DNA from 2 places in the Curtobacterium sp. MCSS17_015 genome. Region 2 is predicted to be linked to the other one. Evidence: riboswitches for the same ligand, from Rfam matches in the RefSeq annotation. Region 2 holds a riboswitch; the other holds the start of a gene.
The links. A riboswitch is a leader RNA that binds a small molecule or an ion and turns the genes downstream of it on or off. The one in region 2 is predicted to bind thiamine pyrophosphate.
Positions count from the first base shown of each region.

Region 1: another riboswitch for thiamine pyrophosphate. It lies ahead of thiM (hydroxyethylthiazole kinase); the one in region 2 lies ahead of DEJ18_RS04405 (ECF transporter S component).

Region 1 covers NZ_CP126256.1:1,222,550-1,236,840, forward strand. The annotation lists gene DEJ18_RS05750 (MarR family winged helix-turn-helix transcriptional regulator) at 1-202, shown strand, start outside; gene DEJ18_RS05755 (metallophosphoesterase family protein) at 199-735, shown strand; gene thiD (bifunctional hydroxymethylpyrimidine kinase/phosphomethylpyrimidine kinase) at 721-2,298, opposite strand; gene thiE (thiamine phosphate synthase) at 2,295-2,987, opposite strand; gene thiM (hydroxyethylthiazole kinase) at 2,984-3,856, opposite strand; TPP riboswitch at 3,845-3,941, opposite strand; gene DEJ18_RS05775 (NUDIX domain-containing protein) at 4,009-4,950, shown strand; gene DEJ18_RS05780 (phosphotransferase enzyme family protein) at 5,079-5,825, shown strand; gene DEJ18_RS05785 (DnaJ domain-containing protein) at 5,930-6,880, shown strand; gene DEJ18_RS05790 (RNA-binding S4 domain-containing protein) at 6,891-7,253, opposite strand; gene DEJ18_RS05795 (ferrous iron transport protein A) at 7,341-7,637, shown strand; gene DEJ18_RS05800 (hypothetical protein) at 7,711-8,883, shown strand; gene DEJ18_RS05805 (trypsin-like peptidase domain-containing protein) at 8,952-10,466, opposite strand; gene DEJ18_RS05810 (FecCD family ABC transporter permease) at 10,642-11,676, shown strand; gene DEJ18_RS05815 (FecCD family ABC transporter permease) at 11,673-12,707, shown strand; gene DEJ18_RS05820 (FHA domain-containing protein) at 13,119-13,595, shown strand; gene ftsR (transcriptional regulator FtsR) at 13,595-14,291, shown strand, end outside.
Region 2 covers NZ_CP126256.1:934,237-948,527, forward strand. The annotation lists gene DEJ18_RS04375 (YceI family protein) at 143-703, opposite strand; gene DEJ18_RS04380 (aldo/keto reductase family protein) at 888-1,892, shown strand; gene treZ (malto-oligosyltrehalose trehalohydrolase) at 1,990-3,744, opposite strand; gene treY (malto-oligosyltrehalose synthase) at 3,741-6,257, opposite strand; gene glgX (glycogen debranching protein GlgX) at 6,254-8,722, opposite strand; gene DEJ18_RS04400 (hypothetical protein) at 8,933-9,262, shown strand; TPP riboswitch at 9,364-9,475, shown strand; gene DEJ18_RS04405 (ECF transporter S component) at 9,470-10,111, shown strand; gene DEJ18_RS04410 (ATP-binding cassette domain-containing protein) at 10,147-12,675, shown strand; gene DEJ18_RS04415 (nucleoside/nucleotide kinase family protein) at 12,668-13,243, shown strand; gene DEJ18_RS04420 (metallopeptidase family protein) at 13,269-13,613, opposite strand; tRNA gene DEJ18_RS04425 (tRNA-His) at 13,748-13,823, opposite strand; gene orn (oligoribonuclease) at 13,897-14,291, opposite strand, start outside.

The DNA.
Region 1 (14,291 bases), 290 kb from region 2:
CGGCAACGCCAAGCCGCTCGAGGCGACCGATGCCGGCCGCCAGGCCCTCGACCGATCCGTCCAGCTCCACCGCGACGCCCTGGTGGAGCGGTTGGCCGACTGGTCCGACGACGACGTCGCGCTGCTCGCCGGGATGCTCGAGCGGCTCGGTGCCGCGGACGAGGCCGAGCTGCCGATGCCGGCCAGATCGACCGAGCCGTGACCACCTCGCTCGTCCTGCTGTCCGACACGCACCTGCCGAAGCGGGCGAAGGACCTGCCACCGGAACTCTGGGCGGACATCGACGCCGCCGACCTCGTCGTGCACGCGGGGGACTGGGTGGACCTGGCGACGGTCGACCTCCTGGCGGCCCGGTCCCGTGACCTCCTCGCGGTGCGGGGGAACAACGACGTCGGGTTCGAGGACCGGCTGCCGCTCGTCGCCTCCCGCCGCGTCGAGGGGCTGCGGTTCGCGGTCGTGCACGAGACCGGCGCGGCGACGGGACGCGAACGACGAGCGGTCGTCGACCACCCGGACGTCGACGTGCTCGTGTTCGGGCACTCGCACATCCCGTGGGACTCGACAGCAGCGAACGGCATGCGCCTGCTCAACCCAGGGTCGCCCACCGACCGTCGTCGTCAACCGGACCACACGTGGATGCGCTGCTCGGTGGACGGCACCGACGTGCAGGTCACCCTCGTGCGGCGCGGGCCCGGTGCGGACGGGGTCCGCACCGCCCGCTCACACCCGGCCTGACCCCGCACCCGCGGTCGGACCCGGAAGGGGCGCACCGGCCGGGAGGCCCGCCCCGCCTCCGTCGGGCAGGGGACCGGTGAACTGCTCGGGCATGCGGAAGAACGCGAGCTCCTGCGCGACCGACTCCCGGAAGGCGCGGGCCATCCGCCCGCGCAGTTCCGGGTCCGCTCGTGCCGCGAGCTCCTCGACGAGGTCGGTCGCCCGCGCACTCGACGTCGCGAATGCCGGATCCCCGTACGCCGTGATCCAGTCCGCGAACGGATGCCCGACCGGCGCCGTGCCGAGCCGTTCCCCGACCCACGCGTACACCCGGAAGCAGGGCAGCACGGCGGCGGCGAGCACCGAGACGTCACCCGTCCGAGCGGCCTCGTCGGCGGCCGACGACAGGTGAGCGAGGTAGCCGGCGCAGACCGGGTGCACCGGGTCGTCGGCGTGCGAGCCGGCCAACCGGCGGTGGTGCAGGTCGCGGGCCTCGTCCGCGCAGCCCTCGCTCGCCGAGGTCCAGAACGCCGCGGCGTCACCCGTCGACCCCGCTGCGACCGCCCGGAGGTGCTGCTCGTACGCGCGGAGGTAGTGCACGTCCTGCGCGAGGTACCCGGCGAAGACCTCGGCGTCGAGCGTGCCGTCGGCGAGGCCCCGGAGGAACGTGCACGCGAGGGTGTCGTCGAGCACCGCCGTGGCATCGGTCCACCACACGTCGGTCACCCGCGGCGTCGGCAGTGCAGCACGCACGACGGCGTTGTGGTCGACGGGTCCGTGACCCTGTCCGACCGCGAGCGCGTCCGCCCCGAGGAGTGCCGCGGTGAGCCACGTCTTGGCGGTGCCGACGGCGAGCTCCCAGTCCCCGTGCCGGGCCACGGTCGTCGCGATCGCACTCGAGAGCGAGCAGCCCGTCCCGTGCGTGTTCTCCGTCGCCACCCGTGGCCCGGTGAACACCCGCACGGAGCCGTCCGGCGTGACCAGGGCGTCGTCCGACGTGGGACCGCCGTCGTGTCCGCCCTTCGCGAGGACCCGGACGTCGAAGTGCCGGGCGACCGCCAGGGCCGCGTCGAGGGGGTCGGTGGCGTCGGACCCGGCGAGGTCGGCGAGGACCCGCAGTTCGTCGCGGTTCGGGGTGACGAGGTCAGCGAGGGCGAAGAGGTCCACCATCGCCGCCTCGGCGTCACGGTCGAGCAGGCGGTCCCCGCTCGTCGCCACCATCACGGGGTCGACGACCAGCCACCGCGGCCGGTGCCGTCGCAACCCGTCGACGACGACCCGGACGACCTCGGCGGTGCCGAGCATGCCGGTCTTCACCGCGTCGACCGTGACGTCGTCCCACACCGCGTCGAGCTGCTCGCCCAGGAACGCCGAGTCGGGGACGTGCACGGACCGCACGCCGCGGGTGTTCTGCGCGACCAGGGCCGTGACCACCGCCATGCCGTACCCGTCGTGCGCGGCGATCGACTTGAGGTCCGCCTGGATGCCCGCCCCACCGGTCGGGTCCGTGCCGGCGATGCTGAGCACCCGCGGCACCCGCGGCATCGGCGACGGACCCGCCGTGGTGACCGTCCCCGCGGTCATCGCCCCGCTCCGTCCCACGCAGCGACGAACGCCGCAGCAGCAGCCGCCGGGTCCGGCGCCGCGCAGATCCCCGACACGACCGCCACCCCCGCGGCCCCGGCGTCCCGCAGCGGTCCGACGTCAGCCAACCCGACACCGCCGATGCCGACGCACGGGACGGTCGTCGTCACCGCGATCCGAGCGAACCCGTCCACGCCGAGCGCCGGCGGGTGGTCCGCTTTCGTGCTCGTCGGGTGCACGACCCCGACACCGAGCAGGTCCACCGTCCCGGTCGGCAGGGCCGCGACCGCCACCAGGTGCTCGGTCGTGTTCGCCGTCAACCCCACGTGGCCGTCCGGACCGAGCAGTGCCCTGGCGGCGCTCGCCGGGACGTCCGACTGGCCGAGGTGCACCCCGGCCACCCGGTGACCCGCGTGCCGGGCCGCCAACGCCACGTCGAGCCGGTCGTCCACGACGACGAGGGCACGGTCGCCCACCGCGTCGGCAACCGCGGCCGTCAGCGCGAGGAGGTCCCGCGCCGACGCCGTCTTGTCCCGCACCTGCACGATCCGCACCCCCGCTCCCACGGCAGCCCGCACGACACCGACGACCCCGTGCCCGTGCCGCTCGGCCATGGCGGTGTCGGTGACCAGGTAGACGCCCAGGCCGGCGCTCCCGGAGGTCGCAGCAGCGGTGTCGGGCGTGCTCACGACGTCGGTCCGCTCGTCGCGGCAGCGGCCGTGGTGGCCGGACCGTGGGCGGTGATCCGGGCCTCCCGGACCACGTCCTCCGGCGTCAGTGACGCGAGCCGGTCGAGGAACAGCGGCTGGAAGGTGCCGGGGCCGCCGGCGTCCCGCGCGGCGAGCTCCGCGGCGATCGTGTGCACCGCCGTCGCGGCGACCGCCGCGTCGAGCGGGCGGCCGGGGGCCACCGCGGCGAAGGCGGCGACCACCGCACCCAGCGCGCACCCACCACCCGTGATCCGGGTGAGGAGCTCGGTCCCGTTCGCGACGCGGACCAGCCCGTCCGGAGCCACCAGGAGGTCCACCGCGCCGGACACCGCCACCGCCTGGACGGTGCCGGCGTCCACGGCGGCGGTCGCGGCGTCGCGGGCGTCCTCCGTGCCCACCGTGCTGTCGACGCCCCGACCACCCGCCGAGGCCCCGAGGACCGCGAGCACCTCCGACGCGTTCCCGCGCAGCACCGTCGGCCGCAGCGCGAGCAGGTCACGTGCCAGGGCCGTCCGCACCGGCAACGACCCGACCGCCACCGGGTCGAGGACCCACGGCGTCCCGGCGACGACGGCTGCGGCAGCGGCCTCGAGCGACGCGGCCGACGGCTCGGCGTGCGGCGTGCCGGTGTTGACGAGCAGACCGTCGGCGACGCCGGCGAACGGCCCCGCCTCGGTCGGCACGTCGACCATCGCGGCCGACGCCCCCAGCGCGAGCAACACGTTCGCGGTGACGTTCTGCACCACCGTGTTCGTGATGCACTGCACCAGCGGCGCCCGGGTACGGACGGCCTCCAGCAGGTCGGCGGTGCGGTGTGCCCAGTCGGTCGTGGGCGCAGCGTGCTCCATGGACGATCCCTTCGCGAGTACGAGCTCGAGCAGGTTCGACGGGTGTGATCTCAGCCGCTCGGATGCGGCACCCCGTGTCTCGGACGACACCGTACACGCTCCCGCGCCCACGTCCAGGGGCACGTGCACGACCGGTGTGGGAGGCTGGGGCCGTGGACGACGAACGACGGACCGCGACCCCGGCGGGACCGCCACCCGGACCCCCGACCGGGCCGCGCGACCCCGGTGACGCCTGGGCGATCGGACCCGACGGCACCAAGGCCTGGGGTCGCTTCGGTGCGGCCGGCCTGCTCGTCGACGACGGCGACGGCCGCGTGCTCCTGCAGCACCGCGTCGAGTGGAGCCACCACGGCGGCACCTGGGGCATCCCCGGCGGCGCCCGCCACCAGCACGAGGACCCGGTCACCGCCGCCCTCCGCGAGTCCGCCGAGGAAGCCGGCGTCCCGGAGGACGGCATCGACCTCCGCCACACCGCCGTGCTCGACCTCGGGTTCTGGACCTACACGACCGTCGTGGGGCGGGCCTCCCGGCCGTTCCAGCCGGTCGTGGCCGACCGCGAGAGCCTCGCGCTCGCGTGGGTCCCCGTCGCAGAGGTCCAGGACCTGCCGCTCCACCCCGGCTTCGGCGCCTCGTGGCCGGCGTTGCGCGCCACCCTCGACCGGACACCTCACGTCGTCGTCGACGCGGCGAACGTCGTCGGGAGTGTCCCGGACGGCTGGTGGGCGGACCGTGCCGGCGCCGCCTCCCGACTCGTCGCCCGGGTGTCGGCGCTCGCCGCGTCCGGGGTCGACGGCGGAGCCCTCGACCTGCCGCCGGCCAGGTGGTGGCCGCGGTGGACCGTGGTGCTCGAGGGGGAGGCCCGCGGTGCATCCCCGACCGACGTCGACGGCCGCCCGGGTCTGCCCACGGTCGTCATCCACCGCGCGCCCGCGGCGGGGGACGACGCGATCGTCACCGCGGCCGAGGCCGCCGTCGTCGCCGGGGACGGGCCGGTCGTCGTCGTGACCGCGGACCGGGGGCTCCGCGAGCGGGTGACGGCCGTCGGTGCCGACGTGCGCGGGCCCTCGTGGCTGCGGGAGCTCCTGCCCGCCTGAGGACCACGCGCGCGAGTCGTCGCACCAGAGCGCGTCCTCCGGATGGTGTCCGCACCAGCCGGACACCGCCAGGGGTGCAGCCACTACAGTTGCGGGCACGTCGACGACGACGCTCAGGAGGTTCCCCCATGGAACGGATCACCAAGACCGACGACCGGGTGCACCGCCCTGCCGGTCCGTGGACCCCGACGGTCCACCGGTTGCTCGCGCACCTGCACGAGCAGGGGTTCGTCGCGGCCCCGGCACCGATCGCCCTCGGCGACGCGCTCGAGACGGTGTCGTTCGTGCCGGGTGTGGCGGGCGAGTACCCCTGGACCGAGGACGTCGCCAGCGAGGCCGCGCTCGTCACGAGTGCGCGGCTCCTCCGTCAGTTCCACGACGCCGCGGCGAGCTTCCCCCTGGACGACTCCGTCGACGTCTGGTCGCAGGCCGCCCGCGTGCCGGTCGAGACGGTCGTGCACGGCGACTTCGCCCCGTACAACGTCGTCTACGACGGCATCGCAGCGGTCGGCGTGATCGACTTCGACACCGCCCACCCGGGCCCTCGCGTCTGGGACGTCGCCAGTGCCGTGTACCGGTTCGCGCCGTTCACGACGGGGGCGGACGAGGGTCGACCCGTGCCGGCGTTCGAGGACCGGATCACCCGTGCCGCCGAGTTCTGCCGCGCCTACGGCCTCGACGACCGTTCACGCGGCATGCTCGTCGAGACGATCACCGCCGGACTGGTGGCCCTCGTGACGACCCTCGAGACCGAGGCCGCCGCCGGCAACCCGAAGTTCGTGAGCGACCTGGCGCACGGGCACGCCGACCTGTACCGGGCCGACGTCGCCTGGCTCGAGGAGCACGGGGACCGGATCACGGCCGCGCTGCGCTGAGGGCGGTCCCGCACCGCAGGAGCCCGTCCGGCCCCGGCGGCTCAGCGCGTGTCCAGCGCGCTCGCGGCGGACACCGACGCTGCGTCGGGTAGCGTTCCAGGGCCATGACCGACAGCCCGGCGGACGCCACCCCGTACGAGGTCCTCGGGGTCCCCGCGACCGCCGACGACGACACCCTCCGCCGCGCCTACCGGCGTGCCGCGCGGGAGAGCCACCCCGACCTCGGTGGGGACGCGCAGCGGTTCCGCCGGGTGCAGGTGGCCTGGGAGCGCATCGGCACACCTGCGGCCCGCCGTGCCTACGACTCCGGCGCGGTCCGGCCGGGTACGTCGTCGCCGACCTCCGCCCCGACGGGCTCCGCCGCCTGGAGGCCCGACGCCGGTCGCGACGCCTACGCACCCCCGTCGGCCCGTCGCGACTCCCGCCCGCGGGCCCGGTCGTACGGGCATCCCGGCGGGCGCTCGCGCGAGGTCTTCCTCGCCGCGGAGCGCGAGTGGGTCGGTCTCGGCGACCCGATCGAGGACCCCTACGACCCGGTGCTCGTGCGCTCGGCGCCCCGGCACGTCCGGCGGCTCCTCGGCGAGGCGCTGGCCGAGGAGGCCACGGCGGCGATCGTCGCGGACATGGGCATCGGCGTCACCGTGTGGCACGACCTCGACGCCGGGGCCGAGGGCAAGCTCGACCACGCGATCCTCACGCCGACCGGGCTGTGGGCCGTCGAGTCGATCGACTGGGGTGGCCCGGTCACGGTGGAGCACGGCGAGGTCGTGGGCGAGACGCTCGGGTCGGGGGAACGGCCGGTCAAGGAACTGGTCCGTGCGGCCCGTGCCGTGCAGAAGCAGACCAGGGTCCGGTTCACCGGCCGGGTCCTCGTGGTGGCGGACTCCGCCGTCGACGAGGACGTCGAGCTCATCGGCACGCCCCGGAAGCCCACGGCGTTCATCGTCCGCCGGAGTGCGCTCGGGCAGGTGCTCTCCGGCGTCTGGTCGCCCGAGGGTTCGGTCGACGTCTTCGCGATCCGCGACCGACTGCAGCAGACCGTCCGGTTCGTCTGAGCGGCGGGGCTCAGTAGCCCCGGAGCTTCTCGAGGTCGCGGCGCTCCCGCTTGCTCGGCCGTCCGGCCCCGCGCTCCCGGATCGGGACGAAGCCGGCCTCCTCGCGCGGCAGGCGCGGCGGGGTCTTGTCCTCGAGGTGCTTCGCCGCCTCGGTCGCACCGACCCGCTTGAGGATGATGCTCTTCACGACGACGATCCGGTCGAAGCCGGACTGGCGCACGCGGACCTCGTCCCCGGGGCCGACCGGCTGGGACGGCTTCGCGCGCTCCCCGTTGACGCGGACGTGCCCGGCCTTGCACGCCGTCGTCGCCGCGGACCGGGTCTTGGTGATCCGGACCGCCCAGATCCAGCTGTCCACCCGGGCCTTGTCCATCCCGCCACCCTAGCCGCGCCGGTCCCGCGTCCCCTCGACGTCCGTCCCGTCCCCACCCGACCCGTCCGCGCCCGTACCCTCGGAGCCATGACCGACCCCGACCTGCCGACGACGGGTCCGTCCCAGGCGGCGCTCGCCCGCGCGCGGGCACTCGCCGCACTCGACGGGGCGGAGCTCGGCGACCGGCTCGTCGTCCGGGCGCACGACGGTGACGGTGCGCGGGACGCACTCGGTGAACTGACCGACCGGACCGCGGACACCGTGACGATCGCCACCCGTCGCGGACCGGTCACCGTCCGCCGCTCGGACGTCGTCGCCGCGAAGCCCGTGCCGCCGCCCCCACCGCGCCGGGCGCGTCGGTCGGAGGTCGAGCCGTCGAGCTGACCGTCCGACGCGATCCGACCGGTCCCGGCGAGCCGCTGACCGCTCTCCACCAGGGCGCACGTAGCCTCGCAACATGGCCGTCCCCGACCCACCCGCCGCCGCTGCCGGGACCACCGAGGACCGCACCGCCCGCGTCCGGTTCACCCGTCCGACCGGCTGGCGTGCCGAGGAGGCCCCCGGCGCCGACCTCCGGGTGCGCGGTGACGACGTCGTCCTCACCGTCCGGTCCCGGCCGAGCGACCGGGCGATCGGGGACGAGAACGCCTCGCTGCTGGAACGACTGCCGGGCTCGGTCGACGGACTGCTCCTGCTCGGTTGTGACGTCTGGACGACCGCGGGGGCTCCTGCTCGTCTCGTCGAGTACGTCCGCCCGGACGAAGCGGGGGACGTCGTCGGCGCGCACCTGTTGCTCGTGACGGGTCGGCACCGGGTCGACGTCACGGTGGAACGACCGCTCGCCCGCATGACCGCGACCGACGACGGCGTGTTCGCCGTCCTCGACTCCGTCCGGGTGCTCGACCATGTCACCGCCACCGAGACCCGCACCCTCGAGGCGCTGCCGGTCCTGCTCTCGGGGTCGACACTGACCGGTCCGTCGCTCGGCGCCGAGGCCGTCGCCACGCTGCAGAACCTCGCCGGCAGGCGCTGGAACCCCGCCCTGCTCCGCACCGACGGCGGCCGGGAGCTCGTCGCGGCCGACCTCGTGGGCCGCTTCGGCACGGTGCCGCCCGAGACCGCCGCGGTCCTCGCCCCCTGGGCCGAGGGCGTCCAGCCGACCACGCTCGACCAGCACGACGACGACGGGCGCGTGACGCGCCTCCAGGCCTGGGCCGGGACGGTCGTGGACACGGGGGCCGACGGCCGGTCGGTCGTCGCGTCCGTTCCGGCGGACCGCGTGGTCGGGCTGCTGGCCGGGAGGCTCGGGGTCCGCCCGACGTGGACCTGGCCGTTCCGCACACCCGTCCTGTCGAGCGACCTGTTGGACCGTCGTCTGGCGGGTGGCGCGTCCGCACCCGACCTTCCCGCCGCTCTGGCCGCGGAGGACCCGACGCTCGCTGCCTTCTGGGCGGCCCCGTGGACCGTGTCGGCGCTCCTCCGCCCGGGACGGACACGTCCGGTCGTGGTCGTGTCGGCCGAGGGGATCGGCTTCGCGCGCGTCGGTCGCTCCGAGGGCGGGGCGACGGCGTTCACCGCCGAGGCGTCCGCGAACGTCTACCGGTCGGTCGTCCGGGCCGTGCTCGGCTGACGCTGCTCGTCCCGCGGCCACGATCGACCCGGCCGTCCCCGGCCCGGGTCACACTGTGCCGGCCCGGGTCACTGCGCCGGGCCGGCGGTCAGGGTGACGGTGGCCGTCGTCGCGGTCCCGTCGGCCGTCGTGTAGCCGACGGTGACCCGGTCGCCGACCTCGTGCTGCCCGATCGCCGCGGTCAGCTGCTCCGGGCTCGTGACCGTGGTGCCGTCGATGCTCGTGATCGTGTCGCCCGCGGCGAGCCCGGCGGTGGCGGCGCCGGAACCCTCGACGGTGCCGGCGACCGGGACACCGCTGGTGGTGCCGGTCGCACTGCTGCTGACCTGCACGCCGAGGAACGCCGGCAGGCCGATCGTGATGGTGTCCGAGGACCGGCCCGCCAGGATCTCGTCCGCGATGCTCTTCGCCGTGCTGATCGGGATCGCGTAGCCGGTGACCTCCGCCGAGCCCGACGACGCGGCGGTCGCCATGCCGACGACCTCGCCCTCGCTGTCCAGGACCGGGCCGCCCGAGTCGCCCGAGACGATCTGTGCGGCGACCTCGATGAGCCCGGTCAGCGACTCGGTGCCGGTACCGGACTCGCTCTGCACCTGGATGTCCTGGTCCGTCGCGGTCACGGTGCCCTCGGCGGCGACGAGGTCACCGGTGCCCTCGGCGTTGCCGACGTCGGTGACGGCGTCGCCGGTGCTGACCCCGCCGTCGTCGTCGAGCGCGACGGTCGACAGCCCGGAGGCGTTCCGCAGCTTCAGCACCGCGACGTCGTTCGTCGCGTCGGCCCCCACCACGTCGGCCGTGTACTGCTTCCCGGTCGTCTCGTCCGTCACCTCGATGGCGGTGGCGCCCTGGATGACGTGGTTGTTCGTGAGCACCGTGCCGTCCGAGGTGAGCACCATGCCGGTACCGGCGGCCCGCTGGGAGTCGTCGTAGCCGATCACGGTGTCGATCGTCACGACGCCCTCCGTCTGCGCCGCGGTGGCCGCCGTCGCGGCCGACTGCGAGGTGCCGCCGCTGCCGCCGGTGCCCGTGCCGCCGTCGGTGCCCGTGCCGCCGTCGGTGCCCGTCCCGCCGCTCGTCCCGCCCGGTCCGGGGACCGTGAAGCCGTCGGTGCCGCTGCCGTCCCCGGCCGACCCCGAGCCGGTGCCGGGGACGGTCGTGGTGCCCTGCGACTGGCTCGACGTCGTCGTGGTGTGTGGGGACGACAGGCCGAGTGCGGTGCCGCCGGCGGCCCCGACGATCGCGAGGGCGGCGATGCCCGACCCGATCACGAGCCCGAGACGACGCGGTCGTCGACCCGTCCCACGAGCGGCACCGGGAACAGCGCCGAAGGCCCCCGTCCACCCCTCCGGTGCGGTGGCGACCCCGAGGGCCGCGCTGCCGACCCGGTAGGGGCCGCGACCGTCGGGGGAGTAGGCGTACGGGCCGGAACCGTCCGGGCCGAACAGGTACGGACCCGAGCCGTCGAAGGCGTGGGCGGGACGGAGGGTCGCCGGGTCCGCGTGCGGCGACTCCCACGCCGTCCCGTGCTGCTCGTCACGGGGCTGCCCGGCGTCGTCCGCGGCTCGGTTCGGGGTCTCGTTCATGGTGCTCTCCGGTCGTCCTCACGGCCCGGTCGGCCGTCGATGGAGACCAGTACAGGTCCGCTTCCGATGACCAACCCATGAACGAACCGTGGCCTGGCCGTGCACACCCTCGGGAGCCGCCGAACGCGGCCCCCCCGTGCTGCGTGCGTGATCGGTTAGGCTCGCCGCACCTCCCATGCGTTCCCGAACCGTCGTGCGTCCCGCGCCCGCTCCCGTGTCCCGGCTCGTGCTGGCCGTCGTCCTCGCGGTCGTCGTGCTGGCCGTCGCCTGTGCCCTGAGCATCGCCGTCGGGTCCCGGCCGATCCCACTCGGAGTCGTCCTCGACACGCTCGCCCACCCGCGGCGTGACGACGAGGTCGGTCTCATCGTCGTCGGCAACCGCGTACCGCGCACCGTCGTCGGCCTCCTCGCCGGTGCCGCACTCGGCGTCGCCGGCGCGGTGATGCAGGGGATCACCCGCAACCCGCTGGCCGACCCGAGCATCCTCGGTGTCAACGCGGGAGCCGCCCTGGCCGTCGTCGTCGGGATTGCCGTGTTCGGTGTGAGCGGGACCGCCGCCTACCTGCCGTTCGCGTTCGCCGGGGCCGCCCTCGCCGCCCTGCTCGTGTACGGCATCGCCGCGGTCGCCCGCGGCGGTCTCACCCCGGTCGGCCTCGCGCTCTCCGGGGCGGTCACCGCCGCCGCCCTGTCCTCGATCACGACCGCGGTGCTCGTCACGAACGCGTCGCTCCTCGACCAGCTGCGATTCTGGCAGGTCGGTGCGCTCGCCGGCGGGGACCTCGGCACGGCCGGCGTGGTCGTCGCTCCGGTCGTCCTCGGGCTCGTCGTCGCGGTCGGGCTCGGGCGCTCGCTGAACACCCTCGCGCTCGGCGACGAACTCGCCGCCTCGCTCGGTCAGCGCGTGGTGCTCGTCCGCGCGGTCGGGGCGGTCGTCACGGTGCTGCTCGCCGGGTCGGCCGTCGCGGCCGCCGGGCCGATCGCCTTCGTCGGACTGGCCGTCCCGCACGCCGTCCGTCGGCTGTCGGGGCCCGACCACCGCTGGACGATCCTCCTGTCCGCCGTGGTCGCGCCCGCGCTGCTGCTCGTCGCCGACGTCATCGGCCGTGTCGTGGCGTACCCGGGGGAGCTGCAGGTCGGCATCGTCACGGCGCTGATCGGCGCGCCGGTCTTCATCGCCCTGGTCCGGTCCCGGGCGGTGCGGGGCCTGTGAGCACGACACCGACCAGGACCACCGCCCGGGGGACCGGCGACGTCCCCCGCCGTGGTGCCGCCCGCCGTGAGGTCCTCGTGCTCGCCGGCGCCCTCGTCGTGCTGCTCGGCCTCGTGCTCGTCGGCCTCGGCGTCGGCGACATCCCGCTGTCCCCCGGACAGGTCCTCGGCGCCCTCCTCGGACGCGGCGACGCGGTGTCGGACTTCGTGCTCGGGCAGCTGCGCGGCCCACGGGTCCTCGCCGCACTGCTCGTCGGCGCGAGTCTCGGCACGGCCGGTGCCATCGTGCAGAGCGTCGTCCGGAACCCGATCGCGAGCCCGGACATCATCGGCATCACGGCCGGGGCGAGCGCCTCGGGACTGGTCGCGATCGTGCTGTTCGGCGCATCCGGAGTCGCCCTCTTCGGCGTGGTGCTCGTCGGCGCCGTCACGGTCGCGGTGCTCATCGCCGCGCTCGCCTGGCGCCGGGGGATCACCGGCAACCGCGTCGTCCTCGTCGGCGTCGGTGTCGGCGCGGTCTCGCTGAGCATCACCGGGTGGCTCCTCACCAGTGGCAGCGTGCAGCAGGCGGGGACCGCGCTGCTGTGGCTCTCCGGCAGTCTCAACGCGGTCGACCGTGTCGTCGTCGGGGCGCTGCTCGTCGGCTTCGTCGTGCTCATGGCGCTCGCACTCCTGCAGGCGCCGCGCCTCGGCGTGCTGTCGCTCGGGGACGAGGTCGCGGCCTCGCTCGGGCTCCGGCCGGACCGCGCCAAGGTGCTGCTGCTCCTCACCGCCGTGCTCCTCACCGCGGGGGCCGTCGCCACCGCCGGGCCGGTGTCGTTCGTCGCGCTCATGGCCGCCCCGATCGCCAGGAGGCTCGTCGGCGGGGGACGCACCGCCCTCGGCCCGGCGGCCGCGGTCGGTGCGGTCGTGACGCTGGGGTCCGACCTCGTCGCGCAGTTCGCACTGCCCGGTGTGACCCTGCCCGTCGGGGTCGTCACCGGGGTGGTCGGCGCGCCGTACCTGCTCTGGCTCCTCGCGCGCGGACGCTGACCGGGTGCCACCGGGACGCTGACCGGCCGGAGCCGACCCGGATAGCCCGCGCGTGCTGGGAAGCCGAGCGGATGCGGTCCGGGACGCGCTCGACCTGCGTGGACCGGGCCTCCAGGCGGGGCGCAGCCCCCGGTCGGACTCGCCGGTCCGGCACAGGCGACCGGGTGCTGTTCGACGGCACGCCGTACCAGGCGGAGTGGTGGAACACCGGCGACAGCCCCGAGGCGTCGACCAGCGACCCGGACGGCTCGCCCTGGATCCGGTTGCACACCTGCGTGGACGGGTCCGGCAGGCTCCGGACGGGAGGCTCCCCACCGGTCGGTGGGGAGCCTCCCGTGTCCCCTGTGGACGGGGCTCTCGCCGACCCGCCGGTTTCCGATACGCTGGACGACCAAGAGGAGGAGGTCCACGATGCCAGATCCAGTGGTCCCGCAGCCGGGACGACGAACCCCGGAGCAGCGGCTGGTCGACACCACGCTGACCTTCAGCATGGAGAACGCCGCGGCGCTCACGCCCGAGGCCGGAGTCTCTGCGGAAGAACGCGACGCGATCTCGGCGCTGCCGTCGGGGTCGGCGCTGCTCGTCGTCCGACGCGGTCCCAACGTCGGAGCGCGTTTCCTCCTCGACTCGGACGTCACGACGGCCGGTCGACACCCGGACGCCGACATCTTCCTCGACGACGTCACGGTCTCACGCAAGCACGCCGACTTCGTCCGCCGCGGGACGTCGTTCAGCGTGAAGGACCTCGGGTCCCTCAACGGGACGTACTTCGACGGTGTGCGCATCGACGAAGCACTGCTCGTCGACGGGTCCGAAGTCCAGGTGGGCAAGTTCCGCCTGACGTTCTACGCTTCCCGGGTCGACCTGGCGCGCCTGGCGAACGCGTAGTGGCCCCCCGCTCCGCTGCGGCGCGGGCGGTGTCGCCGGCGCCGGACCTGCTCACGATCGGTCAGGTGCTGGCACGACTGAAGCCGGACTTCCCGGATCTGTCGAGCTCGAAGCTCCGGTTCCTCGAGGAGCGTGAGCTCGTCACGCCCGTCCGGACACAGAGCGGCTACCGGAAGTTCTCGCCCGCCGACGTCGACCGGCTGCGCATCGTCCTCGGCCTGCAGCGGGACCACTACCTGCCGCTCAAGGTCATCAAGGAGTACCTCGCCGACCTCGACGCGGGGCGCGAGCCGGCCCTGCCGGGTGGTGGGGACGTCCCCCGTCCGTCGATGCTCGGGCGCGAGCGTCGGTACTCGCGGGACGAACTCCAGCGTGCGGCGGGTGCGTCCCCGATGCTGGTGGGGGACGCGGTGTCGTCATCGCTCATCCCGGCGGCGGACACCTACGGCGAGGAGTCCGTCGGCGTCCTCAAGGCCCTCGTCGAGCTGCAGCGCTCCGGGATCGAGCCGCGACACCTCCGGACCTTCCGTGCCACCGCCGAGCGCGAGGTCGGACTCATCGAGTCCGCGCTCATGCCGGTGTCTCGCCGGGGTGACGCCACCTCGCGTGCGAAGGCGCTCGAACTCGCCCGGGAGATCGCCGGACACCTCGAGGTCATCCGTTCGTCACTCATCCGAGCGGCCATCGGTCGGCTCG
Region 2 (14,291 bases):
GGTCCGCTCGGGGTCGGCGCGTCCTGGGTCCGAACGGTGCGTCGGGGGACTGTGCGGGCCCTCCGGGCTGCCCGCGCGTCCGAGCCCGGACAGCACGGAGCCCCGACGCCGAGGGCGCCGGGGCTCCGTGTCGGGGGAGGGGTCAGGCCGCCTGGAGGACGAACTGGACGTCGAGGTTGATGGTGACGTCGTTGCCGAGCGTGAAGCCGCCGGCCTCGAGGGCCGCGTTCCAGTTCACGCCGAACTCGGTGCGGTCGATCTTGGTGGTCGCCTCGGCGCCGAGCTTGACCTGGCCGTAGCCGTCGGTGGTGACGCCGCCGAACTCGGTCTTCAGGGTGACGGGCTTGGTGACGCCGCGCAGCGAGAGCTCGCCGTCGATGAGCATGTCGTCGCCGTCCTCGCGGATGCCGGTCGAGCGGAAGGTCATGTGCGGGTGCTCCTCGGTGAGGAAGAAGTCACCGGTGGCCAGGTGCTGGTCGCGCTGCGGCTGGTTGGTGTTGATGCTCGAGACGTCGATCGAGGCCTCGAGGGTGGTGTCGAGGGGGTTCTCGGCGGTGACGAGCGTCGCGTCGAACTGCTCGAACTTGCCCTTGACCTTGCTGATCGCGAGGTGGCGGACCGAGAAGCTGACCTCGGAGTGGGTCGGGTCGAGCTTCCAGGTGCCGGTGACGTAGCCGGGGATGGCGGAGGCGGTGAGAGCCATGGTGTGTCCTTCTTCGAGCGGTGAGTGCTGGGGCGGACGCGATGGTGCATGCGCCTGCATCGAACCTGATGGTAGCCCATTCTGCACGCGTTTGGTTGAAGCGTCAACCATTGTTCACCGGGTCGTCGACCCGGGTACTGCCGAGACCCCTCACGGGAGCGCTCACTCCAGTAGCGTCGCACCCATGGAATTCAGGTACCTGGGCAACTCCGGACTCAAGATCTCCGAGATCACCTACGGCAACTGGCTGACGCACGGCTCGCAGGTCGAGAACGACGTCGCCACCCAGTGCGTCCGGGCAGCGCTCGACGCCGGCATCACCACGTTCGACACCGCGGACACCTACGCCAACACGGCCGCTGAGACCGTCCTCGGCGAAGCGCTCAAGGGTGAGCGTCGGCAGTCGCTCGAGGTCTTCACGAAGGTGTACTGGCCGACCGGGCCGAAGGGGCACAACGACGTCGGCCTCAGCCGCAAGCACATCATGGAGTCGATCAACGGCTCGCTCGAGCGTCTGCAGACCGACTACGTCGACCTGTACCAGGCGCACCGCTACGACTACGAGACCCCGCTGGAAGAGACGATGCAGGCCTTCGCCGACGTCGTCCGCCAGGGCAAGGCGCTCTACATCGGCGTCAGCGAGTGGAACGCCGAGCAGATCCGCGCGGGTGCTGCACTCGCGAAGGAGCTCGGCTTCCGGCTCATCTCGAACCAGCCGCAGTACTCCATGCTCTGGCGTGTCATCGAGGGCGAGGTCGTCCCCGCCTCGAAGCAGCTCGGGCTGTCGCAGATCGTCTGGTCGCCGATCGCGCAGGGCGTCCTCACCGGCAAGTACAAGCCGGGTCAGCCGCTGCCCGAGGGCTCCCGCGCCACGGACGAGAAGGGCGGCGCGGACATGATCAAGCGGTTCATGCGCGACGAGGTCCTCGAGGCCGTCCAGCGCCTGCAGCCCGTCGCCGACCAGGCCGGCCTGACGCTCGCCCAGCTCGCCATCGCGTGGACGCTGCAGAACGAGAACGTCGCCTCGGCCATCGTCGGCGCATCCCGTCCGGAGCAGGTCACCGACAACGTCAAGGCCGCCGGCGTGGAGCTCGATGCTGACGCCCTCGCAGCCATCGACGAGGCGCTCGGGGACATCCCGGAGCGCGACGCCTCGAAGAGCGTCAGCCCCGCGTCGCGCCCCGCGTAGTCGCGGGCCCGTCCGCGCGGACGCCCCCGACGGCAGACGGGAGGCCCGGTACCGACTGGTACCGGGCCTCCCGTCCGTCTGTCGGTGACGTGTGCCGTCAGCGCACCACGACCAGTCCGCGACCGCCGAAGCGGACGCCGTCCGTGTCGAAATCGGCGTCACCGAAACTGAAGAGCACCTCGCCCGTGGCGCCGACGAGCGGGACCTCGGCCGCACCGTCGGACAGGTTCACGACCACGTGCACCGGTGCCGCGGTCGGCCCGAGGAGCCCCCGGGTGAGCACGAGCCAGCGCTCGTCCTCGCTGAACCGGACGGCGTTCGCCTCGTACCGGTGGTCGATGAAGGCCTCGTCGGTCCGGCGGAGGGCGACGAGCACGCGGTAGGCGTTGAGGATCCGGGCGCCACGCTCCGACTCGGCGTCGGCCCAGACGAGCTTCGAGTTCGTGAACGTCGTCGGGTCCTGCGGGTCCGGGACCGTCGACTCGTCCCAGCCGTGCTCCGCGAACTCCTTGATGCGACCCTCGGCCGTCACCTTGCCGAGCTCGGGCTCCGGGTGCGACGTGAAGAACTGCCACGGGGTCGTCGCGGCGAACTCCTCGCCCATGAACAGCATCGGCGTGAACGGGCCGAGCAGGGTCAGGGCCGCCGCGATGACGAGCCCCTCGTCCGACACCGTCGCGGCCAGGCGGTCACCGGCTGCCCGGTTGCCGATCTGGTCGTGGTTCTGGTTCGCGACGACGAGCGCCGTGGTGGGGGAGGTGCCCCGGTCGATCGGACGACCGTGCCGCTTGCCCCGGAACGAGGACCACGTGCCGTCGTGGAAGAACCCCTGGTCGAGGACCTTCGCCAGCGCCGTCAGGGGAGCGAAGTCGGCGTAGTAGCCGTTCGTCTCGCCCGTGACGGCGACGTGCACGGCGTGGTGGAAGTCATCCGACCACTGCCCGGCGAGCCCGTAGCCCGCGGCCTCGCGCGGACGGAACATGACCGGGTCGTTGAGGTCCGACTCCGCGATGAGCGAGAGCGGCTTGCCCGTGAACGCCGAGTACGCGTCGGTCTCGCTCGCCATCTCCGCCAGGATGTGCGGTCGCGTGGTGTCGCGGATGGCGTGCACGGCGTCGAGCCGGAGCCCGTCGACGTGGTGGTCGCGGAACCACATGCGCACGTTGTCCAGGACGTACCGGCGCACCTCGGGGTGCTCGACGTTGACGGAGTCGCCCCACGTGTTCGCCAGGCCCTGCACCAGGTACGGACCGTACAGCGGCAGGTAGTTGCCGCTCGGGCCGAGGTGGTTGTACACGACGTCCTGGATGACCCCGAGACCGAGCGCGTGCGCCCGGTCGACGAAGCGGTCGTAGGCGTCCGGGCCGCCGTACGGCGCGTGCACCGCGTACCAGGCGACACCGTCGTAGCCCCAGTTCCACTCGCCGTTGACGCCGTTCACCGGCAGGAGCTCGACGAACTCCACGCCGAGCTCGACGAGGTGCTCGAGCTTGGCGGCGGCGGCGTCGAGGGTGCCCTCGGGGGTGAAGGTGCCGACATGCATCTCGTAGACGACCCCACCGCGGGCCGGGCGACCGGTCCAGGCGTCGTCGGTCCAGGCGAAGCGGGCGGGGTCGACGACCTCGGACGGGCCGTGCACGCCCTCGGGCTGGAACCGGCTGCGCGGGTCGGGACGGACGGCGTCGTCGTCGCCGATGCGGAAGCCGTAGCGAGCGCCGACGACGGGGACGACCTCGTCGGTGGTCCACCAGTCGTCGTCACCGCGCGTCAACGGGTACTCGGTCCCGTCGACGACGAGGCGGACGTTCTCGGGCTCGGGGGCCCAGACGCCGTAGCGGTCAGGACTGGTCATGCGTGACCCTCCAGGATCTCGACCTCGGCCTGCGCGTCGGTCTCGGTGTCATCGGTGGTGGTGCTGGTGGTCGTGCCGGCGCTGGCGCCGGTGCCGGCGTGCCGGGCGTCCTCGGCGCCGAGGGCCGCGTCGTGCCCGGCGCCGTCGACGACGTCGGCCGGGACGAGGAGCGCGACCGGGAAGTCGGTGAGCAGCTCGTCGAGCAGCAGGTCGCGGTCGGCCGGGAAACGCCTGCCGGTCAACAGGTCGACGCGCTCGACGGGGACGACGTGCAGCAGGGTGTCCGCCCAGCCGCCGACGGCCGCCAGACCGAGCGGCAACCGGGTGGCGACCGTCACGGCACCGCCACGGTCGAACGCGACCACGTGGTCGGCCGCCGTGCCCGTGGCGTCGAGCGGGACGTACCGGGTGAAGAGCTCCGGGTGGTCTCGGCGGAGGCGGAGCGCCCGACTCGTGACCAGGGTCTTCGCGGCGGCGTCGAGGTCGATGCCGGGCAGGGCGTCGGGGCCGTCGTGGTCCGCACCGTCGAGCGTGGCGAGGACCCGCCGACGCTCGGCGTAGTCCACCGGACGACGGTTGTCGGGGTCGACGAGGGAGCGGTCCCACGCCTCGGTGCCCTGGTAGACGTCGGGGACGCCGGGCGCGGTCAGGTGCAGGATCTTCGCGCCGAGGCCGTTCGACCAGCCCGCCGCGGTGACCCGCTCGTCGAGGGCGTCCAGCTCGGCGACCACGGCCGGATCGTCGAACGACGCGTCGACCAGTGCGTGCATCTGCTGCTCGAACGCCTCGTCCGGCTCGGTCCACGTCGTGCTGTCGCCGGCTTCGCGCGAGGCCTTCTCGGCGTAGGCGTGCAGACGCTCGCGAGAGGCCGGGCGGGCGCCGACGATCGCCTGCCAGAGCAGGTTCGCGAACACGCCGTCCTCGAGCGGGGCGAGGGCGTTCAGCCGGTCGAACGTCGCCGTCCACTCCTCGCCGAGTTCAGCGAGGACCGCGATGCGGGCGCGGGTGTCCTCGCTTCGCTTCGTGTCGTGCGTGGTGAGCGTGGTCATGGCGAGCGGCCAGCTGGCCAGGCGCTCGCGCTGGGCCGCGTGGAACTCGTCGAGGGTGACCGCGAAGACGCTCGGGTCGCCGCCGACCTCGCTCAGCGAGGACAGGCGGGAGGTCCGGTAGAACGCGGTGTCCTCGACGCCCTTCGCCATCACCATGCCGCTGGTCTGCTGCAGGCGGATCGCGGCGGCGTCGTCCCCGTCGCACAGCGCAGGCGCGATGCGGTCGATGACGTCGGCGAGGTCCGGACGGGACTCTGCGGCGACCTCGAGCGCCTCGATGAGGTGGTGGATGCCCTCCGGCAGGTAGGTCCGGTAGACCTCGAAGCTCGCCACGACCTCGGCGACGGCGTCGACGATCCGCTCCTCGTCCAGCGGCGCACCGTCGGCCTGCACGACCGGGTCGACGACGAGCAGGCGGGCGAGACGACGGACCTCGCTGTTGAGGATGCCGTCGGCGATGCCGCGGCGCGTGCCGCGGGTCAGGTCCTGCCAGGCCACGTGCGCACCGCGGAGACGGTCCTCGAGCGCGGTGAGGGGGGCCTCACCCGCGGGGTCGACGAACACGCGGTCGATGTACCCGAGCGCGTCGTAGCCGGTCGTGCCGTCGACGGGCCACGACGAGGGCAGGAGTTCCCCGGGCTCGAGGATCTTCTCGACGAGCGTGTAGGCGCCGCCGGTCAGGTCAGCGAGGTCGTCGAGGTAGCCGGCCGGGTCGGTCAGACCGTCCGGGTGGTCGATGCGCAGACCGTCGACGAGGCCGTCCCGGAACCAGGAGCCGATCACGCCGTGCGAGGCGGCGAACACCTCGGGCTCCTCGACGCGGATCGCCGCGAGGGTGTTCACCGCGAAGAACCGGCGGTAGTTGAGCTCCGAGTCGGCACGCTTCCAGTGCACGAACTCGTAGTGCTGCCGCGCGTGCACGGTCTCGACGTCGTCGCCGTCGTGCACGGTCCCGGGAGCGGTCGGGTACGCGGTCTCGCCGACGAGCAGGCGGGGCGCGCCGTCAGCGTCGCCGGTGTCGAGCGTGACGCCGTCGAGCAGTCGGTCGTCGAGCACCGGGATGCGGATGCGTCCGCCGCGGGCCGCCCAGTCGACGTCGAACGCCGACGCCAGCGGGGACTCCTGGCCGTGCTCGAGGAGCGACCACCACCACGGGTTCACCGCGGGCGTGGCCACACCGACGTGGTTCGGCACGACGTCGACCAGGACACCGAGGCCCGCCGCGTGTGCGGCCTCGGCCAGCGCCCGGAGGGCGTCGTCGCCACCGCGTTCGGTGTCGACGTGCGTGTGGTCGACGACGTCGTACCCGTGGCCGGAGCCCGGCTCGGCCTGCAGGACGGGGGAGAGGTACAGCCAGTCGGCGCCGAGGTCCCGGACGTAGTCCACGACGTCGCGGGCGGCGTCGAGGTCGAAGTCGGCCGTGACCTGGAGGCGGTAGGTGGAGGTCGGGTTGCGGCGGGTCATGCGGCACTTCCAGGGGTGTCGGCTCCGGCGGCGCCGGGCGCGTCGCGCTCGGACGCAGCGTCGTCGGAGGGGGATGTGGCAGGGGTCTCGGTTCCGGCGTCGGCGTCCGTCGTCGCGGACGAAGCCGGCTCGGGTTCTGCGGGCGGGGTGCTCGCCGCCGTCGTGTTCGTCGGCGTGCTCGACATCGTCGGGGCGACGCCGGCGGCACCGGGCGTCCCGGCGGCACTGGATGTCCCGGCAGCGCCGGGTGTCCCCGCGGCACTGGGCGTTGCCGATCCCGCGGGGTTCGCCGGGCTGGCGGCGGGGTGCGCCGGCTCGTCCTGCTGCGCGGTGTCGACGGGCGTCCGCTGGATCTCGTGCTCCGGTTCGGCGCGGAGCACGATCATCGACCGGGCGGGCACGTCGAGCGCGTCGCCGGCCTCGAGCACGTCGTCGCGGGCACCCGGCTGCGCGGTGTCGATCCGGACGGTCCAGCCGGGGGAGTACTCCTCCGGTGGGAGGGTGAACGTGACGACCCCGTCGTGGGCGTTGAAGTACGTCAGGAACGCCACGTCGGTCACCCGCTCGCCGCGGGCGTCGCGGCCGCGGATGCCCTCGCCGTTCAGGTACATGCCGACGCTCTTGCCGAAGCCGGAGTCCCACTCCTCGGGCTGCATGGCGTCGCCGGCCGGGGTCAGCCACACCACGTCGGGCAACGGCTCGCCCTCGCCACGACGGACCGGACGGCCGTTGAAGTACCGGGTCCGGCGGAACGTCGGGTGGTCGTGGCGGAGCTTGACGACGTCGGCGGTGAACTGGATCAGTTCGTCGTCGGCGGCGGCCCAGTCGATCCAGCTCAGCTCGGAGTCCTGCGCGTAGACGTTGTTGTTGCCCTGCTGGGTGCGTCCGAGTTCGTCGCCGTGCGCGATCATCGGGACGCCCTGGCTGAGGAGCAGCGTCGCGAGGAAGTTGCGTCGGCGCTGGAGACGGAGTTCGTTCACGGCGGGGTCGTCCGTCGGTCCCTCCACGCCGGAGTTCCAGGACCGGTTGTGGCTCTCGCCGTCGTTGTTGTCCTCGCCGTTGGCGTCGTTGTGCTTCTCGTTGTAGGCGACCAGGTCGTACAGCGTGAAGCCGTCGTGCGCGGTGATGAAGTTGATGCTCGCCTTGGGCGTGCGGCCGTCGTGCTCGTAGAGGTCGGCGGACCCGGAGATGCGCGACGCGAACTCGCCGAGCGTCGAGGGCTCACCCCGCCAGAAGTCGCGCACCGTGTCGCGGTACTTGCCGTTCCACTCCGACCACTGCGGCGGGAAGTTGCCCACCTGGTAGCCCCCGGGGCCGACGTCCCACGGCTCGGCGATGAGCTTGACCTGGGACACGATCGGGTCCTGCTGCACCAGTTCGAAGAACGCCGCGAGCCGGTCCACCTCGTAGAACTCACGGGCGAGCGCGGCAGCGAGGTCGAAGCGGAAGCCGTCGACGTGCATCTCGGTCACCCAGTAGCGGAGCGAGTCCATGATGAGCTGCAGCGAGTGCGGGTGGCCGACGTTGAGCGAGTTGCCCGTGCCCGTGTAGTCGCGGTAGTACCGCTTGTCGTCCTCCATCAGGCGGTAGTACGCGGCGTTGTCGATCCCGCGGAAGGACAGCGTCGGGCCGAGGTGGTTGCCCTCGGCCGTGTGGTTGTAGACCACGTCGAGCACGACTTCGATGCCGGCCAGGTGCAGCTCGCGCACCATCGCCTTGAACTCCTGCACCTGCTGGCCCTTGTCGCCCGCGGCGGAGTAGTGCGAGTGCGGCGCGAAGAACCCGATCGTGTTGTAGCCCCAGTAGTTCGACAGTCCCTTGTCCTGCAGGGTCGAGTCGTTCACGAACTGGTGCACCGGCATGAGTTCGAGGGTGGTGACGCCGAGCCGCTTCAGGTGCTCGATGACCGCCGGGTGGGCCACGCCGGCGTAGGTGCCGCGCTGTTCTTCGGGGACGTCGGGGTGCGTCTCGGTGAGGCCCTTGACGTGCGCTTCGTAGATGACCGTCTCGCCGTAGGGGATCCGCGGTGCGCGGTCGCCCTGCCAGTCGAAGAACGGGTTGATGACGACGCCCTTCATCATGTGGGACGCCGAGTCCTCGTCGTTCGTCGAGTCCGGGTCGCCGAACGTGTACGAGAACAGGGACTGGTCCCAGTCGATGTCGCCGCTCGTCGCCTTGGCGTACGGGTCGAGCAGGAGCTTCGCCGGGTTCGAGCGCAGGCCGTTCGCCGGGTCGTACGGGGCGTGGACGCGGAAGCCGTACTCCTGCCCGGGGCCGACGGTGGGCAGGTACGCGTGCCACACGTGCGCGTCGACCTCGACGAGGCGGACGCGTTCTTCGGTGCCGTCGGCGTCGAACAGGCAGAGCTCGACCCGTTCGGCGACCTCGCTGAACACGGCGAAGTTGGTGCCGCTGCCGTCGTAGGTCGCGCCGAGCGGGTAGGGGTTGCCGGGCCAGGTGTGCAAACGTGCCTCCAGAAGGGGTGAACGTGGCCAACGTATCGGCGGGCCCCTGTGATGTCCGGGCTCGGACCGCGCACTGTGGAGCGTTCTCCCTCCCCACCGCGTCGTGCCGTGCAGTGGCCCTGTCCGCCACCGCTGACGGCCTCGCACGACTTCTCCACAGTTCGTCACGGACGACCGGACAGCCAGCGCTCGCGGAGTAGCGTCGCCGCCATGACCAACATCGTCACGCAGATCGCAGACAAGGTGCGGCCCGTCGGCGTCGCCTCGAACTACGGCGACCCGGTGGACGTCGGGGACAGCACGCTGATCCCCGTCTCCGTCAACTGGTACGGCTTCGGCGGCGGCTCCGACGCCGACGAGGACGGCGCTGGCGGCGGTGGCGGCGGTGCCGTCTCGCTCCCGGTCGGCGCGTACGTCCGCCGCCCTGGGCAGGACCTGGCCTTCGAGCCCAACCTCATCTCGCTCCTCACCGTGAGCATCCCGGTCATCTGGGTCACCGGCAAGGTGCTCGCCAAGTTGATCCGCGCGCTCAAGAAGTGACGGTCTGACCCCTGTGACGGCCGGGAGGCACGGTGCGGATCCGCACCGTGCCTCCCGGCCGTCAGTGGTCGCGTCCCATGACCTCATCGCCACTACACTGGCGGGACACACACGGGAGTCCGGGTTCACCGGGCTGAGAGGGAGCGAACGGCGCTCCGACCGTCGAACCTGATCCGGATCATGCCGGCGCAGGGAGGAGTCCAGGTCATGCCTGCTGTCATGCAGTCCGCAGTACCGTCCACCAAGGCCACCCGCTCGCTGCGGTGGCGCGTCGTGGACATCGTCGTCGCGAGCGTCCTCGCCGTCGCGATCGGCGTCGTCTTCAAGCTCTGGGAGTTCGGCTACGAGCCGATCAGCGCCGCCGCCGCGCTCGTGCTCCCCGGGTCCCAGTCGCTCTTCGGCGGTGTCTGGCTGCTCGCCGGCCCGATCGTCGCGATCGTCGTCCGGAAGCCCGGGGCCGCCCTGTACGCCGAGATGGTCGCGGCGTCGGTCGAGGCCCTGCTCGGGACCCAGTGGGGCTGGCTCACGCTCGAGGCCGGTCTCGTGCAGGGCCTCGGCGCCGAACTCGTCCTGGCGGTGTTCCTCTACCGCGTCTACCGACTGCCGGTGATCGTCCTCGCCGGGGCCGCCGCGGGCCTCGCGCTCGGGATCAACGACTCGCTGCTCTGGTACGCGGGGCTCGACGCCGGCTTCAAGGCCGTGTACGTCGTGTGCGCCGTCATCTCGGGTGCCGTGATCGCGGGCCTCGGCTCGTGGCTCATCGTCCGCGCGCTCGCGGCCACGGGCGTGCTCTCGTCGTTCGCCGCCGGCCGTGAGCACACCAAGCGTGCGGCCCGAACCCCGGCGTGACGACCGCACCGGCAGCCGCTGCCGGCCCTGGGTCCGTGACCGCCACACCAGCGGCCCGCATCACCTTCCGCGACTGGGGCTGGCGGTACGCATCGCGTGACGCCTGGGCCGTGCGCGGGGTCGAGCTGACCGTCGAACCCGGCGAACGCGTGGCGATCGTCGGACCGTCCGGCGCCGGCAAGTCGACCCTGCTCCGAGCCGTCGCCGCCGTGTTGCCCGACGAGCCCGATCCGGACGACGACACGGCCGCCGCGGTCCAGGGTGAGGTGCTCGTCGACGGGACCGCACCCGGCAGCGCGCGCGGCCGGGTGGGTCTGGTGATGCAGGACCCCGAGGCGCACACCGTGATGTCCCGGATCGGCGACGACGTGGCCTTCGGGTGCGAGAACACCGGTGTGCCACCGGAGGCCATCTGGCCACGGGTCCGCGCTGCGCTCGACGTCGTGGGGCTCGACCTGCCGCTCGACCGGTCCACCACGGCGATGTCGGGCGGGCAGCGGCAGCGGCTGGCACTCGCCGGGGTGCTCGCGATGCGCCCGGGGGCCCTCGTGCTCGACGAGCCGTGCGCGAACCTCGACCCGGACGGGGTCGCGCAGGTCCACGACGCCGTCCGTGCCGTGCTGGAGGAGTCCGGAGCGACGCTCCTGGTCGTCGAACACCGGATCAGCACCTGGCTCGACCTGGTCGACCGCCTGGTGCTGCTCGAACCGGCCGGCGGCGTCGTGGCCGACGGGCCTCCGGCCGAGGTGCTCGCCGCCCACGGGCCGGCGCTCACCGCGGCCGGCGTCTGGGTGCCGGGCAGCGAGCCCGCACCCGGTTCGGCACGTCGCCGCACGGACCGTGCCCACGCGGCAGACCGGTCGGGAGGCACCGATCGCCTGGTCGCGTCGGCCCTCGGGACGGCGCGGGGCCGGGGACCGCAGATCGGCAGGGGGATCGACCTCACCGTCCGCGCCGGCCGGGTCATCGCGATCACCGGTCCGAACGGCGTCGGGAAGTCCACGCTCGGGCTGACTCTCGGCGGGCTCCTCGGACCCGCAGCGGGTTCGCTCCGTGCGACCACAGCGCTCCGAGGGGACGCGGGGGAGGACCCCTCGGCGTGGTCCAGCCGCGAGCTCGCCGCCCGGATCGGCACCGTCTTCCAGGACCCCGAACACCAGTTCATCGCCCGGACCGTCCGCGAGGAGCTCGCCGCCGGTCCGCGCGCCGTCGGTCACCACGACGTCGACGACCGGGTGGACCGGGTGCTCGCCGACTTCGACCTGGCGCACCTCGCCGACCAGCACCCGTTCAGCCTGTCCGGTGGTGAGCAGCGCCGGCTCGCGATCGGGGCCGTGATCGCCGCCGAGCCACCCGTGCTCGTGCTCGACGAACCGACCTCGGGGCAGGACCGGGCGACCTGGCAGGCGGTGGTCGAGCGGATCGGCGCACTCGCCGACGCCGGCACCACCGTGGTCGCCGTGACGCACGACCGCGACCTCGTGCGGGCGCTCGACGCGGACGAGGTCGTGCTCGGTGCCGACGGGGTCCGCGCAGCGGGGTCGCGGAGGCAGGACCCGCTGCGGCACACGGGAGTGGTAGCCGCCGGTCGGACGGTCGCGGCGGTCGCGGAGACCGACTCGGTCGCGGAGACCGACTCGGCCACCGCCACCGACTCGGCTGCTCGCTCCGGGGTGGCCGCCCGGACCGACCCGGCCGCGCCGGTCGACTCGGCCGTCGCGGTCGGCCGGCGCAGCAGCACGAGCACCGAGCGCACCAGCGCGACGACCCCCGGGGCCGCGGCCGGACCGCCCGGGTGGGCCGAGCCTCCCGTCCGCCCCCGCGGTGTCGGTGGCGTGCAGCCCGTGGCGTCGCTGCTCGGCGTGCTGGCACTCGGCCTGTGCCTCGTGCTGAGTCTCGACGTCGTGTCGGCGGCCGTCGCGCTCGCGCTCGAGGTGCTGCTGCTGCCGCTCCTCCGGATCCCGCCCCGGACGCTGCTGCTGCGGACGGTCCCCCTGCTGGCAGCGGTGCCGCTGACGGCGGTGAGCATCGCCCTGTACGGCCGTCCCTCTGGACGGGAGTGGTTCGACGTCGGCTTCGCGCACGTGACGGACGGGTCGTTGGTCCTCGCCCTCGCGACCGCGCTGCGCGTGCTCGCGGTCGGACTGCCCGCGATCGCGCTGTTCGTGCGGGTGGACCCGACGGACCTCGCCGACGGACTCGCGCAACTGCTCCGGCTGCCGTCGCGGTTCGTGCTCGGCGCCCTCGCGGCGATCCGGATGACCACCCTGCTCGGTGACGACTGGCGACAGCTCGGCAGCGCACGGCGAGCCCGGGGCGTGGCCGACACCGGTCGTCTGCGGCGCGGCGCGTCGATGGCGTTCGCGCTGCTCGTGCTGGCGCTCCGGCGGGCGACGACGCTCGCGGTGGCGATGGAGTCGCGCGGGTTCGGCGCTCCCGGACGGCGGACCTGGGCGCGCAGCGTCCGGTTCGCCGGTCCCGAGTGGGCCATGGTCGGCGCACTGGTCGGCGTCGGAGCGGTGGCCGTCACCGTCGCGGTGGCCGCGGGGACCTGGCGTGCCTGAGGAGCCGGCGGGGAGCACGTCCGACGTCGGGGGTGTGGTCGACGAGGTCGTGGCACGGGTCCACGCCGCCGGTGCGGACGGTGTCGGTCGTGCCGGTGCCCGTGCCCGCGTGGTGGTGCTCGTCGACGGACGGTCGGGGACGGGCAAGACCACGCTCGGGAACGCGCTCGCCGCCGCGCTCGGCGCGCAGGTGGTGCACCTCGACGACCTCTACCCCGGGTGGGACGGTCTGCGGGCCGCCGCCGAGGCCGTGGTGACCGACGTGCTCGGCTCCCCGTCCGGGTACCGCAGGTGGGACTGGCAGGCCGACCGGCCGTCCGGATGGCGGGCGCTCGACCCCGACGCGGCGCTGGTCGTCGAAGGGTGCGGAGCGCTCTCCCGCGCCGCCGCGCCGCTGGCCACCGTGCGGGTGTGGCTCGAGGCCGACGACGCGGTGCGGTGGGACCGGGCGATCGGCCGGGACGGCGCCGCGTTCGCGCGCGAGTGGGAGCGATGGGCCGCGCAGGAGGAGGCGTTCATCGCGGCGGAGCAGCCGGTGGCACTCGCCGACCTGGTGGTGCGGACCTGAGCATCGAGCGGTCGTCGCCCTCGACTCATGCCCAACCGAGCTCGTGCAGCCGCTCGTCGTCGATGCCGTAGAAGTGTCCGATCTCGTGGACGAGCGTGGTGTGCACCTCGTCCTTGAGGTCGTCGAGGGTGTCGCACTCCGCCAGGTGCTGCTTCCGGAAGACGACGATCCGGTCGGGCAGCTCACCGAACCCGTACTGGCCGCGCTCGGTCGTGGCGACGCCGTCGTACACGCCGAACAGGTCAGAGCCGTCCTCGGGTTCGTCCTCGACGACGAAGACGACGTTGTCGAGCCCGTCGACCATCTCGTCCGGCAGCAGGTCGAGTTCGTCGGTCACCAGCTGCTCGAAGTCCTCGGCCGACATCTCCATCACGAGGTGATCGTGACACAGCTGCCCGGGGGAGAGCTGGCCGCGGCGGGCTCCGCTCCTTCCGGGACACCATCGACATCACGAAGGCCCCCGTCCGTCGGACGAGGGCCTTCGTGTCGCTGTGTCAGCGATGCTGGGGTGAGTAACGGGGCTTGAACCCGCGACCTCCTGGACCACAACCAGGCGCTCTACCAGCTGAGCTATACCCACCACGTGTCGGTCCGGCGAGCCGGAGCAACCACTCGATTGTAGTACATCCGAGCGCCTGCCCGGACCACGATCGCTACTCGGCGGGTGTCGGGCTCGGCTGCGGGGTCAGGCGCGGTTCCCACTTCGCGACGACCTCGGCCGCGATGGTCTTGACGTCGTCGCTCGCCGGCCCGGGCTCGGGCGTGAACCCGGCGCGGCGGTAGTACTCGAGCTCCCGGATCGACTCGAGGATGTCGGCGAGGGCGCGGTGCCCGCCGTGCTTCTCGGGCGAGTTGAAGTACACGCGCGGGAACCAGCGACGGCAGAGCTCCTTGACGCTCGACACGTCGACGCTTCGGTAGTGCAGGTGGTTGTCGATGCGCGGCATGTACTTCGCCAGGAAGGCCCGGTCAGTGCCGATGGTGTTGCCGGCCAGGGGAGCGGTGCCCTCGGCGGGGACGTGGGCGAGGATGTACTCGAGCACCTGGT